Regions from separate parts of the Shewanella glacialimarina genome, predicted to be linked through region 1. Evidence: predicted binding sites of a transcription regulator. Region 1 holds the regulator's gene; each other region holds the start of a gene.
The links. The regulator MetJ, encoded in region 1, represses methionine synthesis genes. The targets are predictions, from matches to a motif close to TAGACGTCTAGACGTCTA.
Positions count from the first base shown of each region.

Region 1 (4,296 bases):
TAATCGATCGGCTTCAGCCAAAGACATACTTTTTAGCAGTTTGGCATCATTAATTTTATTCGGGTCAGCATTAAATACCCCTTCAACATCGGTCCAAATTGTTACCCGATCAATATCAGCCAAGCTGGCAATTAATGTCGCGCTAAAATCAGAACCATTACGCCCAAGCAATAGCGTTTCACCCTGGCTGTTGGCACAAATAAACCCAGTGATGACTAAACGCTCATTAGGATGAGCCGCTAATAAAGCCTGCACTTTGGCTCGCGACTCTTCTACCCGAATATTAGGCACAGCACCTTCGTCAGCGACAAGTATTGAACAGGCGTCTACATGGGATGACGCTACACCAGACTCACGTAATAACGCCGCCATTAATCTTGCTGACCAACGTTCACCAAAACTCACCACATGGCTAATTTGATATTCATTGCGCTGTTCAAGTGATAATAAGCTAATCAATTGTGACTTGTCGGTCGACAAGCGCTCACGTAAATCACGTGCTTGCTCATTAGATAATAATTGTTCGATTAAGGTTTGCTGATAGCCGATTAATACTTGTAGCTCTTCTTGCCATAGCTGACCGGTTTCACGCAAATTGAGCAGCTTATATAAAAAGTTGGTACTTTTACCTGCCGCTGAAACAACGATTAAATCATCGCTGTGACCATGGGTCAGTAAAATGTGGGCGACTCGGCGATAACAATCTGCATCTGCAAGACTTGAACCACCAAATTTATGTAAATGACCACGCGCCATGTATTACTCCTTAAACGACAACTACAGCGCTGCGACTGCAGCTAATGCGGCTTCAATATCTGCCACTAAATCTTCACTATCTTCAATACCTACAGATAGTCTCAATAATGTATCTTTAACGCCAGCCTCAAAACGGGCTTGGGCGTCCATTGCTCTATGGGTCATAGTCGCAGGAACGGCTATTAAACTTTCCACTCCGCCTAAACTTTCAGCAACACTGAACAAGGTTAACGCATCTAAAAAGGCGACAACCTCTGCTTCGCCACCTTTTAGCTCAAAACTGAGCATAGCGCCAAAGCCTTTTTGCTGCTTTTTCGCAATATCATGTCCAGGATGATCTGTTAATCCTGGATAATACACCTTTGCGACCACAGGGCTTTGACATAGCACATCAACAATCTGTTTTGCATTGGCTTGATGCTCACGAATTCGCACCGCTAAAGTACGAATACCACGCAGAGTCAGGTAACTGTCAAACGCTGATCCCGTTAACCCTAAAGTATTTGACCACCAATGCAATAACTCGCCGATTTCAGGGTCTTTCGCCACAACCGCGCCACCAACCACATCACTGTGTCCATTGATGTATTTAGTGGTCGAATGAATAACAATGTCAGCCCCTAAATTAAGTGGCTGTTGCAATATTGGCGATAAAAAGGTGTTGTCCACGGTAACTAATGCACCGACTTGCTTAGCGGCTTTGGCTATTTCTGCAATATCCGCCACCCGAAGCAAAGGATTAGACGGCGTTTCTAACCACACCATTTTAGGTTTTTTAGCGATGGCCTCAGCTAATGCTGCCGCGTTAGTTTGATCAACCACAGCCAATTTAAACTGACCTTTTTTGGCTAAATTAGTAAATAAGCGATAACTACCACCGTAGCAATCATGTGGCACAATCAGTAAATCGTCTGGCCCTAATAAATGAGTCACTAAGGTAATTGCAGCCATACCGGTACAGGTTATCACCCCGGTTGCCCCTTGCTCTAATTTGGCTAAGGCTTCGCCTAAAATACAACGTGTTGGGTTGCCTGAACGGCTATAATCAAATTCACGTGGATTTTTGTGGCCATCAAAAGAATAATTGGTCGATAAATAAATGGGTGGAACAACTGCACCATGTTGTGTGTCACTTTCAATACCCTGACGGACAGCGACAGTAGCATTGCTATGTTGTTTACAAGACTTGGTCATGATTGATTCCTAACATTACGAACACACAAAGAGATGTCTAGATGGCTAAATTTACCTAACAGAACCGCTCAGGTCAACAAAAATAGACGTTTAGACGTCTAAACATAAAGAAATCTATTTGCAATGTGCACTAAAACACAGCAATAATTTGACTAGAAACTTTAAGGGTTTAAAATCTGCACCGAATTTAAAGTAAAGGGTGAGTTAATGACTGAGTGGAATGGCGACTATATTAGCCCATATGCCGAACACGGCAAGAAGAATGAACAAGTAAAAAAAATCACAGTTTCAATTCCGTTAAAAGTATTGAAAGTGCTGACCGATGAGCGCACTCGTCGCCAGGTAAATAATTTACGTCACGCGACAAATAGTGAATTACTTTGCGAAGCTTTCTTACATGCTTACACTGGCCAACCATTGCCTGATGATCATGACTTATCAAAAGATGAGCCAGACAGTATTCCGCGTGAAGCGAAAGCATTGATGGACCAAATGGGTATTGAATGGGAAGACTTAGAGTAATTAATCACTTTTAAGTATTTCACACCCGCTATTCATTCCATCAAGATGAATATCCTGCTTAGTCAGGGTAGTTATCTTGATGGAATTTTGTTTTAAGACGCGATCAAACGATTGATACCAATCAACACAAAAATGCTTGTGTTGAAACACGCTAGTAACTTAGAGCCATAGTAATGCCATTTATCGATCCCACCACATTATTACTCGCCTCAGTCATTATCTTTTGCGGCGCGTTAACTCAGAGCTTAATCGGTTTCGGATTAGCCGTAGTCGCCAGCCCTTTACTGTATATTGTCGACCCTCAGTTAGTGCCAGTGCCAGTGATTGTGATGGGGTTTGCTATTTCACTGATGACCTTATTCAGAGAACGTAGCCACTTAGAGTTTAATGGGTTGCAATATGCGTTACTGGGTAGGATCCCAGGCGGTTTTTTAGGCGCAAGTTTACTATTACTCGCCCCTCAACCAATATTAGGCCTCGCAATTGCGGGCATTGTATTTACAGCCGTTTTATTGAGTGTTTTTAAACTGTCCGCACCTGTGAATCGGATAACGTTATTTATTGCCGGTACTGTTTCAGGTATTTTTGGCAACATTGCCGCCATTGGCGGTCCCCCTATGGCCATTTTGTTATCGGGTAAAGATGCCAGCCAATTTAGAGCGGCACTATCAGCCTTTTTTATCTTCAGCTCGATGATCGCACTCGCTATTTTAGCTATAGTCGGTTTGGTTGAAGTAAAACACCTTTGGTTATCCTTGTTACTGCTACCATCCGTCATTGCAGGGTACATCATTGCAGGACGAATTGTTGGGCGAGTCGATAAAGATAAAACCCGCAAAGCAACGTTAATTTTGTGTACGCTGAGTGCATTGCTGTTAACGATAAAGTCATTAGGTAGTTTATAATTTCATCCATGAAAATGACCTGAAATCTTATTTTATAGCATACCGTTTAATCATACTTTTCCTTCATATAATTAAACGAGAAGTAAAACAAAAATACCTTATTCAATTAAATAAGGTATTTAATGATTAAAAATGTAAGCGCTGTTAGTTAAAAAACTGTTTGGCTGGTAGTGGTTTAGAGTAAACATAACCCTGAATGAGATACACACCATGCTGACTGAGATATGCGACTTGTTGACTGTCTTCAACACCCTCTGCAATCATGCTTAAACCTGATGTTTTCGCAAATGAAATAATCGCTTCAATCGTTTTAGCATTGAAGTTGTCTTTATTACCTATCGTATCAACAAACATTTTGTCAATTTTTAGGGTGCTAATTCCTAAGTTTTGTACATAGCTGAAACCACCGTAACCGGTGCCTGCATCATCTAATTTTAAATCTATACCTAACGCATAAAACTTATCTAACATTCTACGAGCCGACACGAGATCGCTAATAGGTAAACGCTCAGTAATCTCTAATGAAATTCGATGCTGCTTTAACAGCTCTGATTCAACAACACTCTTTAATAACTGATATAAATCATCGTTATCTAAATGCTCTGGGACAATATTGACACTGAAGAACAATGCTTCACGTTTTTCTCCTAATTTTTTAATATCATTGAAAACATGTTCAAGCATGCCTTTTGTCATATCGATAATGAGTCCTTTAGCTTCAGCATAAGGAATAAACTGATTTGGAGGCATCAAAGAACCATCTTGGCGTTGCCATCGCATTAACACTTCACAACCAATAACTTTTTGCGTACGCGAATCAACAACTGGCTGGTAAAAAGGAATAAATTCATGATGCTTAATCCCACTCAATATTTGTGAGCGCATTGACACTGACTTCTTTTGCCAACGATGGATCAAG
Region 1 is NZ_CP041216.1:596,549-600,844, reverse strand. Features, by position in the region: gene FJ709_RS02410 (bifunctional aspartate kinase/homoserine dehydrogenase II) at 1-756, opposite strand, end outside; gene metB (cystathionine gamma-synthase) at 778-1,950, opposite strand; gene metJ (met regulon transcriptional regulator MetJ) at 2,158-2,472, shown strand; gene FJ709_RS02395 (sulfite exporter TauE/SafE family protein) at 2,646-3,377, shown strand; gene FJ709_RS02390 (EAL domain-containing protein) at 3,522-4,296, opposite strand, start outside.

Region 2 (4,296 bases), 350 kb from region 1:
CAGCTTAGACACCATAGGCACTGCGCGCGAGGCATCGGCAATATAAATGGCGCCGTGTGGATAATGTGGCGCAATTTTTACAGCCGTGTGAATTTTAGAACAAGTCGCTCCGCCAATAATGGCTGGAATGGTCAGGCCTTCACGGTGGAAGGTTTTGACGTTATGCACCATTTCATCAAGACTCGGGGTAATTAAGCCTGACATGCCGATGATATCAATATTATGCTCTTTGACCGCGGCCATAATTTTATCGACCGACACCATAACGCCTAAGTCGACCACTTCATAACCGTTACAGGCTAGGACTACGCCCACAATATTCTTACCAATATCATGCACATCGCCTTTTACCGTGACCATTAAGATACGGCCGTTTGATTGGCCTTCAACTTTTTCTAGTTCAATATACGGGTTTAAAAAAGCAACCGCTTTTTTCATCACTCGAGCAGATTTAACCACTTGTGGCAAGAACATTTTACCGGCACCAAATAAGTCACCGACCACATTCATGCCGTCCATCAGCGGCCCTTCAATAACATCAAGTGGACGTGCTGCTTGAAGCCTTGCTGCTTCGGTGTCTTCATCAATAAATTCGGTGATACCTTTGACTAAGGCATGCGATAAACGTTTCTCTACTGGCCAACTGCGCCATGCTAGATCCTCTTTTTTAGCCACTTGAGTGCCGTCACCACGGTACTTTTCAGCCACATCTAATAATTGTTCCGTGTTGGTTGAATCAGCAACCGGGCAGGGCAGGTTCTGAACCACGTTTTCGACCTTTTCTTTTAAATCGGCATCAATGTCATCATAAATGGCTAGTTGCCCAGCGTTAACAATGCCCATGTCCATACCCGCTTGAATCGCATGGTATAAGAACACCGCATGAATGGCTTCACGCACAGGGTTGTTGCCACGGAATGAAAATGACACGTTTGACACGCCGCCAGAAATCATCGCATAGGGTAAGGTGGCTTTAATGTCTTTAATGGATTCGATAAAATCGACCGCATAATTGTCGTGCTCATCTATACCGGTAGCAATGGCAAAAATGTTCGGGTCAAAAATAATGTCTTCAGGCGGAAAGCCGACCACATCCACTAACAAACGATAGGCGCGGGTACAAATTTGGGTTTTACGCTCACGGGTATCGGCTTGGCCGTTTTCATCAAAGGCCATCACTATGGCTGCAGCGCCGTAGCGTTTGACTAGAGTGGCTTGTTTGATAAAGGCTTCTTCGCCTTCCTTCATCGAAATAGAGTTAACAATAGACTTGCCCTGAACACACTTAAGGCCGGCTTCAATCACTTCCCATTTTGATGAGTCGATCATAATAGGCACGCGGGATATATCGGGTTCAGAGGCGATTAAGTTTAAGAATTTTTTCATCGACTCAGCACCGTCTAGCATGCCTTCATCCATGTTGACGTCGATTATTTGTGCGCCATTTTCAACTTGTTCGCGCACAACATCTAAGGCTTCTTCAAATTTTTCTTCTTTAATTAAGCGTAAGAATTTAGCTGAGCCGGTCACGTTGGCACGTTCGCCGACGTTAACAAAGAGTGAGTTACCATCAATGGTTAATGGCTCTAATCCTGATAGGCGACAAGCCACCGGAATATCAGGTATTTGGCGCGGCTCATGATTGATCACTGATTCACGTATGGTATTGATATGAGCGGGTGTGCTGCCACAACATCCGCCTACAATATTCAGCATGCCTTCACGGGCCCAATCACTAATGACTTCGGCCATTTCCTCAGGGGTTTCATCGTAACCGCCAAACTCGTTCGGCAAACCGGCGTTAGGGTGAGCAGACACAAAACATTCAGCAATACGGGATAACTCTTCAACATAAGGGCGCAGTTCTTTTGGGCCTAATGCACAGTTAAGACCGATAGATAAAGGCTTGATATGACGCAGTGAATTGTAAAAACCTTCAGTGGTTTGGCCGGTCAATGTGCGACCAGATGCATCGGTAATTGTGCCTGAAATCATTACTGGCAAGCGATCGCCAAGTTGATCAAATACTTTCTCAATGGCAAATAAGGCGGCTTTGGCATTTAAGGTATCAAAGATGGTTTCAACCATAATGATGTCGGCGCCACCTTCAATTAAGGCGGTAGTTGATTCAACATAAGCATCAACTAACTCATCAAAACTGACGTTACGAAAGCTAGGGTCGTTTACATCTGGGCTAATTGAACAGGTGCGATTGGTTGGACCAAGCACACCCGCTACATAGCGGGCATAACCCGTTTGCGCGGCCACTTCATCGGCTGCTTCGCGGGCAACCCGGGCACCTTCTAAATTAATTTCAGCCGATAGCGACTGCATGTCGTAGTCAGCCATAGCAATGGTGGTAGCGTTAAAGGTGTTGGTTTCAATAATGTCAGCACCAGCGAGCAGGTACTTGGTATGAATATCTTTAATGATTTGACGTTGGCTAAGGACCAACATGTCATTGTTGCCTTTGACGTCGCAATGCCAGTCTTTAAATCTTTCACCACGGTAATCTTCTTCTGCCAATTTGTAGTCTTGGATCATGGTGCCCATAGCACCATCGAGAATGACAATTCGCTCTTTTAGCGTGTTTGTCAGTTGTTCAAGCACTTGACTGTAGGAAGTTGACTTGGTCATAACTGATTACCTTTTTAATGCAGTGGCACGTTAACTTAATCGTGACATATTTATCTAACTAATTATTTTATCAAGAGTTAATGGGTAAATAATGAATAGCTGGCTCTCAACAAACAGAATTTTGTTTGGACATTTATACGTATAGACGTCCATAATACGCGAGTTGTTATCTTCAGGGCAAGGCAGAAAACCATGAAACATCTTCAATTGGTATTCCTGCGCCATGGCCACTGCCTTGGCGGTGATATCGTGCGCGGTAAAACGGATGTTGCCTTGTCTGAGCAAGGTCTAATACAAATGCAACAAGCTTTTAATAGCTTAGCGCTATGCCCTACTATTGTGTATTCATCCCCGTTGAAGCGTTGCGCTGTGTTTAGTGACCTTATCGCAAAACAACACCAGTTGCCCATAACCCTATTAGACAGTTTACAAGAAATTGATTTTGGCCAATGGGATGGTCAAACCTGGCAGGCCTTATATAATCGACACCAAGCGCAATTAGATGCGTATTGGGCAAATCCCTGGCAGCATGACAACACTCCACAAGGAGGTGAGCACTTAGTTGATTTTAGTGCCCGAGTGAAGCAGGCATTAGTGCAAATTATTAGTCAGATGCTGAATTCGATTAACGGTGATGTTCAGGAAGAATCTTTTGCCACTGTAAAATTGACCAATGAAGCTCTTGCAAGTGAATTAACTAATCAAGCACTTGTTGTGACGCATGGCGGGGTGATGCGTTGTGTTATGGCGCAACTTTTAGGTGCTGAAGGTCAGGCTGGCGTGTTTACGCAATTACAATTACCCTATGCCGCGTTGATGACAGTAGATGTATTTATTGATGCAGATGACTTACAAATGGTCACACAAGGCAGCTTATGTTTTGAAAAGCTCAGTTTTAGATTGAACTGGCCATCATTAACCACCAAAATAGAGCCGTGTTATATATAGTGCTGAGTATTGGGAATCGGGTAAGCCCGAACTGTCCCCGCAACTGTGATTGTTTGTCCTGCATATTATATGTCTGTGGCCAGCAAAAGTCAGATACCAGCTTGTCACTATTCATTTTTACGCCTGAGCGGGATACTCAGCGGAGCGTGTATGTTTGATCTTGTTCTTGCTTCCCATATTGGCCATCTAGTTAACTTCGGCTTGTTTATGCTTGGCTTACTTAATCGTAAATCAAGCCATTGTCGAGGGCGTGATTTGTGAATTCCCAAAGTGTTGAAGCGCTAATGGCCGCGAATGCGCCAGCATCGATACCTGCCTTAGTCGTTAATCAGCTAAGTTGGCGATATGATGACACCCAAATTTTAGCTGATATTAGTTTTAGCCTCACAGCAAATAAAATGCTTGGAATTATTGGCCCCAATGGCGCGGGAAAATCGAGCTTATTGCGTTGTCTATATCGTTACATTGCCCCAAGTTGTGGAACAATATCCTTATTTGGTCAGGATATTAATCAATTTAACGGTAAAGCTTTTGCCACTCAAGTTGCCGTAGTCCAACAAGATACTCCGCAGTTTTTCGACATGAATACCAGCCAATTAATTGCAATGGGTTTAACGCCGCATAAAGGTATGTTTGATGGCTATACCGCCGATGATAACCAGCTGGTTAATGATGCAATTAATCTAGTGGGCCTAGCTGATAAAGCATTTT
Region 2 is NZ_CP041216.1:943,621-947,916, forward strand. Features, by position in the region: gene metH (methionine synthase) at 1-2,637, opposite strand, end outside; gene FJ709_RS03980 (histidine phosphatase family protein) at 2,830-3,585, shown strand; cobalamin riboswitch at 3,556-3,704, shown strand; gene FJ709_RS03985 (ABC transporter ATP-binding protein) at 3,870-4,296, shown strand, end outside.
Region 2: the regulator MetJ is predicted to act here: its motif matches at 2,772-2,789, upstream of metH (methionine synthase).

Region 3 (4,296 bases), 2.0 Mb from region 1:
TATTTACCGCAGTAAAAATAGCTTACGGGTCGACAGGAACGATCATTTAGTGATGGCCACACTTGCACCCGACAACTTATTTAGGCGCTATGTCATTGCCAACACCAAGGATGGCTGGCTAAGCGCTTATCAGTTACCTCAAGATCCAACACAATCAATGCCCGTCATCCCTGAGAATCGTATTCAAGGTCAGTGGCAAAAAACAGCCAATGGCTACAATATTGAGTTTCGTATTCCGTTAGACATGATTGGCAGTAAACTCGGATTCGCTATTCATAATGTGGATGACAATGAGACGCGCAATTTAATTAATATTGTCGGCACTTCAGCCACCAACTCGGTAGCAGAGTTAGGCACAGTTCTGGTACCTTCCCCTGAAATAGAAAGTATTGTCAAAGGTATGGGCCACAATAGCTCACGCATTTGGGTGGTCGATAATCATGGCAGAGTCTTAGCTCGATCGGGTGATATTCGAACATCAAGCAATACCTGGGATGCTGATTTAGATGACGCCCAGACTGAAAGCTCTTGGGCACTCTTCCATAAACAATACTTATTACCCTTATATTATAAAATTCTCACTAGACCGCCACAGGACTTTATCGATTCATTACAAGACTCAACTGAATTAAGTGGTAGCCATATTGAAAATGCCCTAGCAGGTAAACAGGCTTCAACCTGGCGATTAACCCCAGACAGTAAAGCGGTCGTATTAGCTGCAGCCAGTCCTATTTGGATTGATGACAAAGTGATGGGGGCTGTTATAGCCGAAGAAACTACTCACGGTATCCGTAGCTTGCGTAATCGGGCGCTGGAAAAGCTATTTAACGTTATTCTTACGATTATGAGCATGGGCACACTGGCACTATTCATTTTTGCATCGAGTATTTCTAGTCGTATTCGCCGCTTAAGAGATCAGGCGGAATTAGCTATAGACAGTCAAGGGCGTGTCAGACATCAAATAACACCTTCAAGAAATCGAGATGAAATAGGTGATTTATCAAGAAGCTTTGCCAATATTGTCGGCAGACTCGGTCAATATACTCACTATTTAGAAAACATGTCATCGCGGCTATCACATGAACTACGTACCCCTGTTGCAGTTGTTCGAAGCTCTTTAGAACACCTCAGCAATCAAAACCTAGATCAAGCAAGTAAAAAATATGTCAATAGAGCGCAGGATGGTGTCAATCGATTACATCTGATTTTAAATAACTTAACTGAGGCAACTAATCTCGAAGCCAGCTTATCACATGCTGAACGTAGCATATTTCCCTTAAAAAAGGTTATTGGCGGCTGCATGCAAGGTTATCAAATGACCTACCCAGAGCAGCGCTTTAACGTATTTATTGAAGATAAACTCATGATGTGTAATGGCGTCCCAGAATACATTGCCCAATTAATGGATAAACTCATTAGTAATGCCATTGAATTTAGCCATCCAGATAGCGCTATTAGTGTTAGCTTAAGTCAATATCATAAGCAGGCGATTCTAAAAGTAACCAATATCGGCCCAAGATTACCTGAAGACATGAGCGAGCAGATTTTTGAATCTATGGTGTCAATAAGGCCACAAATTCCCACCAACAAACCCCATCTTGGTTTAGGCTTGTATATCGCAAGATTGGTGACTGACTTTCATCATGGCACGATTAAAGCGAGCAATGTCAGCGGTGTAAAAGAAGATGATATTAACAAAACGACACTTCAAGCGGATGAGATACATCAAAGTGGCGTTGAGTTTTGTTTAACATTACCCATAGTGGAAACGACATAAGCTATTTTGCCTATGTAGCCGACATTATCTATCTCTCGCCTCTTTCATTTAGCCGTATAGATGTTAGGATGGCCAAATAGGTTTTTAGTGGATGAATTAATAATGAATAAACACGGTAAACAAGCAACCCAAATAGTCAGTTTAGGTCGAGATAAAAAATACACTAAGGGCATTATTAATCCGCCGGTATTTAGAGCATCTACAGTGGTGTTTGACACCATGGACGACATGCGTTTTGCCATTAAGAATAAAACCAATGGCGAGTTATTCTACGGTCGTCGTGGTACGCCAACCCATTTTGCCTTTCAAGAAGCCATTGCAGAACTTGAAGGCGGCTTTGGCACGGCGTTATATCCATCCGGTGCAGGGGCAATTAGCGCCGCATTATTAGCATTTTTAAAAAGCGGTGACCACTTATTGATGGTCGACACCGCCTATGAACCCACGCGTGATTTATGCGACAAAATGCTTGCCGGATTTGGCATCGAAACGAGCTATTATGGCCCTATGATAGGTGAAGGCATACGTGATCTCATTCGCCCAAATACTAAAGTACTCTTCCTTGAGTCGCCAGGGTCGATCACCATGGAAGTACAAGATGTGCCGACGCTGAGTCGCATCGCCCATGAACATAATATCGTTGTGATGCTGGATAACACCTGGGCTTCACCGATTAATTCTAGACCATTCGAAATGGGTGTGGATATCTCTATTCAAGCTGCGACTAAATACATTGTCGGTCATTCAGACGTCATGATGGGTACCGCAACGGCAAATGAGGTTCACTGGCCACAATTACGTGAAAACAGCTATTTAATGGGACAAACAACTTCGCCAGATGATGTATTTTTAGCGGCCAGAGGGCTACGTACCCTAGGAGTCCGTATGGCCCAGCACCATAAAAATGGACTTGAAGTCGCCAATTGGTTAGCAAAGCGTCCCGAGGTTGACCATGTCAGACATCCTGCTTTTGAAACATGCCCAGGTCATGAATTCTTTAAGCGTGACTTTACCAGCGCGAATGGCTTATTTTCATTTGTTTTAAAAGATGGCGATCTTAGAAGCATTACAGCCTTTGTCGAAAACATGCAGCATTTTAAAATGGGCTTTTCGTGGGGCGGTTTTGAAAGCTTAATTTTGGGTGTTTTCGGTATTGATAAAATAAGATCAGCAACCCAATGGGATAGCAGTAAGCCACTTATTCGTTTACATATCGGCTTGGAAGACGCAGAGGATTTAATTGCCGATCTTGAACGCGCTTTTGAGCGTTACAATCAAGCTATCGCTAAGTAACCACTGCTCGAGATAATAAACACATATAAAATAGGCCGCACAAATATTGATATTGGTGCGGCCTATTTTGTCATTCTACATAAGTGTGGACACTAATTTTGACTATCAACCTTCAATGCATTCCATGCCTGCGTTCCATAAAGCGGCACAGTTGATAAAGCATGCTTATGGCTGCCGTTAGTTTCTTTAGTGGAATAAGATAAATACAATAAAGTTTGATTTTCTTTATCCAAAATACGTCTCACTTTTAAGCTTTTAAATAAAATACTTAACGACTCTTTAAAGACCACTTCACCGCCTTTACTGGTATCGATGTCTGCTAAATCATTTACTGAAATAGGCCCAGTTTGACGGCAACTAATGCTCATATCTGAAGGGTCTGCAAAATCTAAATCTGCTTTAATACGACTGATATGACAAGTCACTCCTGGTATTTTAGGGTCATGTTTTGCATCAATAATCACATCTTTAGTGGTAAATAATCCTAAACTGACTTTACCGACATCGTCACTGCAGCTCATCATTAATCCACTCAATGAGATTAAAGCGGCTAATTTCAGGTTAATATTCATTTAACTTCCTTAAAATATTGTTGCGCCATACGAGTTAACCCTGCGGTAACAGAACCAAAGTGATCACCCACCACCACTTGTGCTTGAGGATACACTTTGGCAATTTGTTTGTATATTGCAGGGCTTCTTGCTGTACCGCCAGTGATATAAACAATATCAGGGCTTTCTAACGCCTTACCCTGATCATCAAGACTATTCATAGCCTGGCGCATTAATTGACTGACTTTATCCAGTGACGGCGCAATGGCTTGCTCAAATTGCTCGACACTGACTTCGATAGTGAGCTCTTTTTCCACAAATGACAGTGCTGCTTTATGAACGGGTGAATCGGTTAAAGCCACTTTAGCGATCTCCGCTTGACGCACAACCTGAAAACTCATCTGATTTTTTTGTATAGTCAATAAACGCTGCAGTAATTCAGGTTGCTCGGCACCATTGATCAAGGTTTCGATTAATCTCTTACTGGATAAATGATAGAAATCACGCTGGGCGCTAATATCATTCACGGCAACGGCATTCCAAAATAAATTAGAAGGGATAGGCTTGCCATCTAACATAGAACTGCCACTGCCAAAACTTGGCATAAAGCCTTGCATAGCAAGCGCTATATCAAGATCGTTACCACCGATACGCTGTCCGCTGTGTCCCAAACAG
Region 3 is NZ_CP041216.1:2,640,698-2,644,993, forward strand. Features, by position in the region: gene pdsS (proteobacterial dedicated sortase system histidine kinase) at 1-1,777, shown strand, start outside; gene FJ709_RS11505 (cystathionine beta-lyase) at 1,880-3,070, shown strand; gene FJ709_RS11510 (CreA family protein) at 3,163-3,642, opposite strand; gene yegD (molecular chaperone) at 3,639-4,296, opposite strand, start outside.
Region 3: the regulator MetJ is predicted to act here: its motif matches at 1,827-1,844, upstream of FJ709_RS11505 (cystathionine beta-lyase).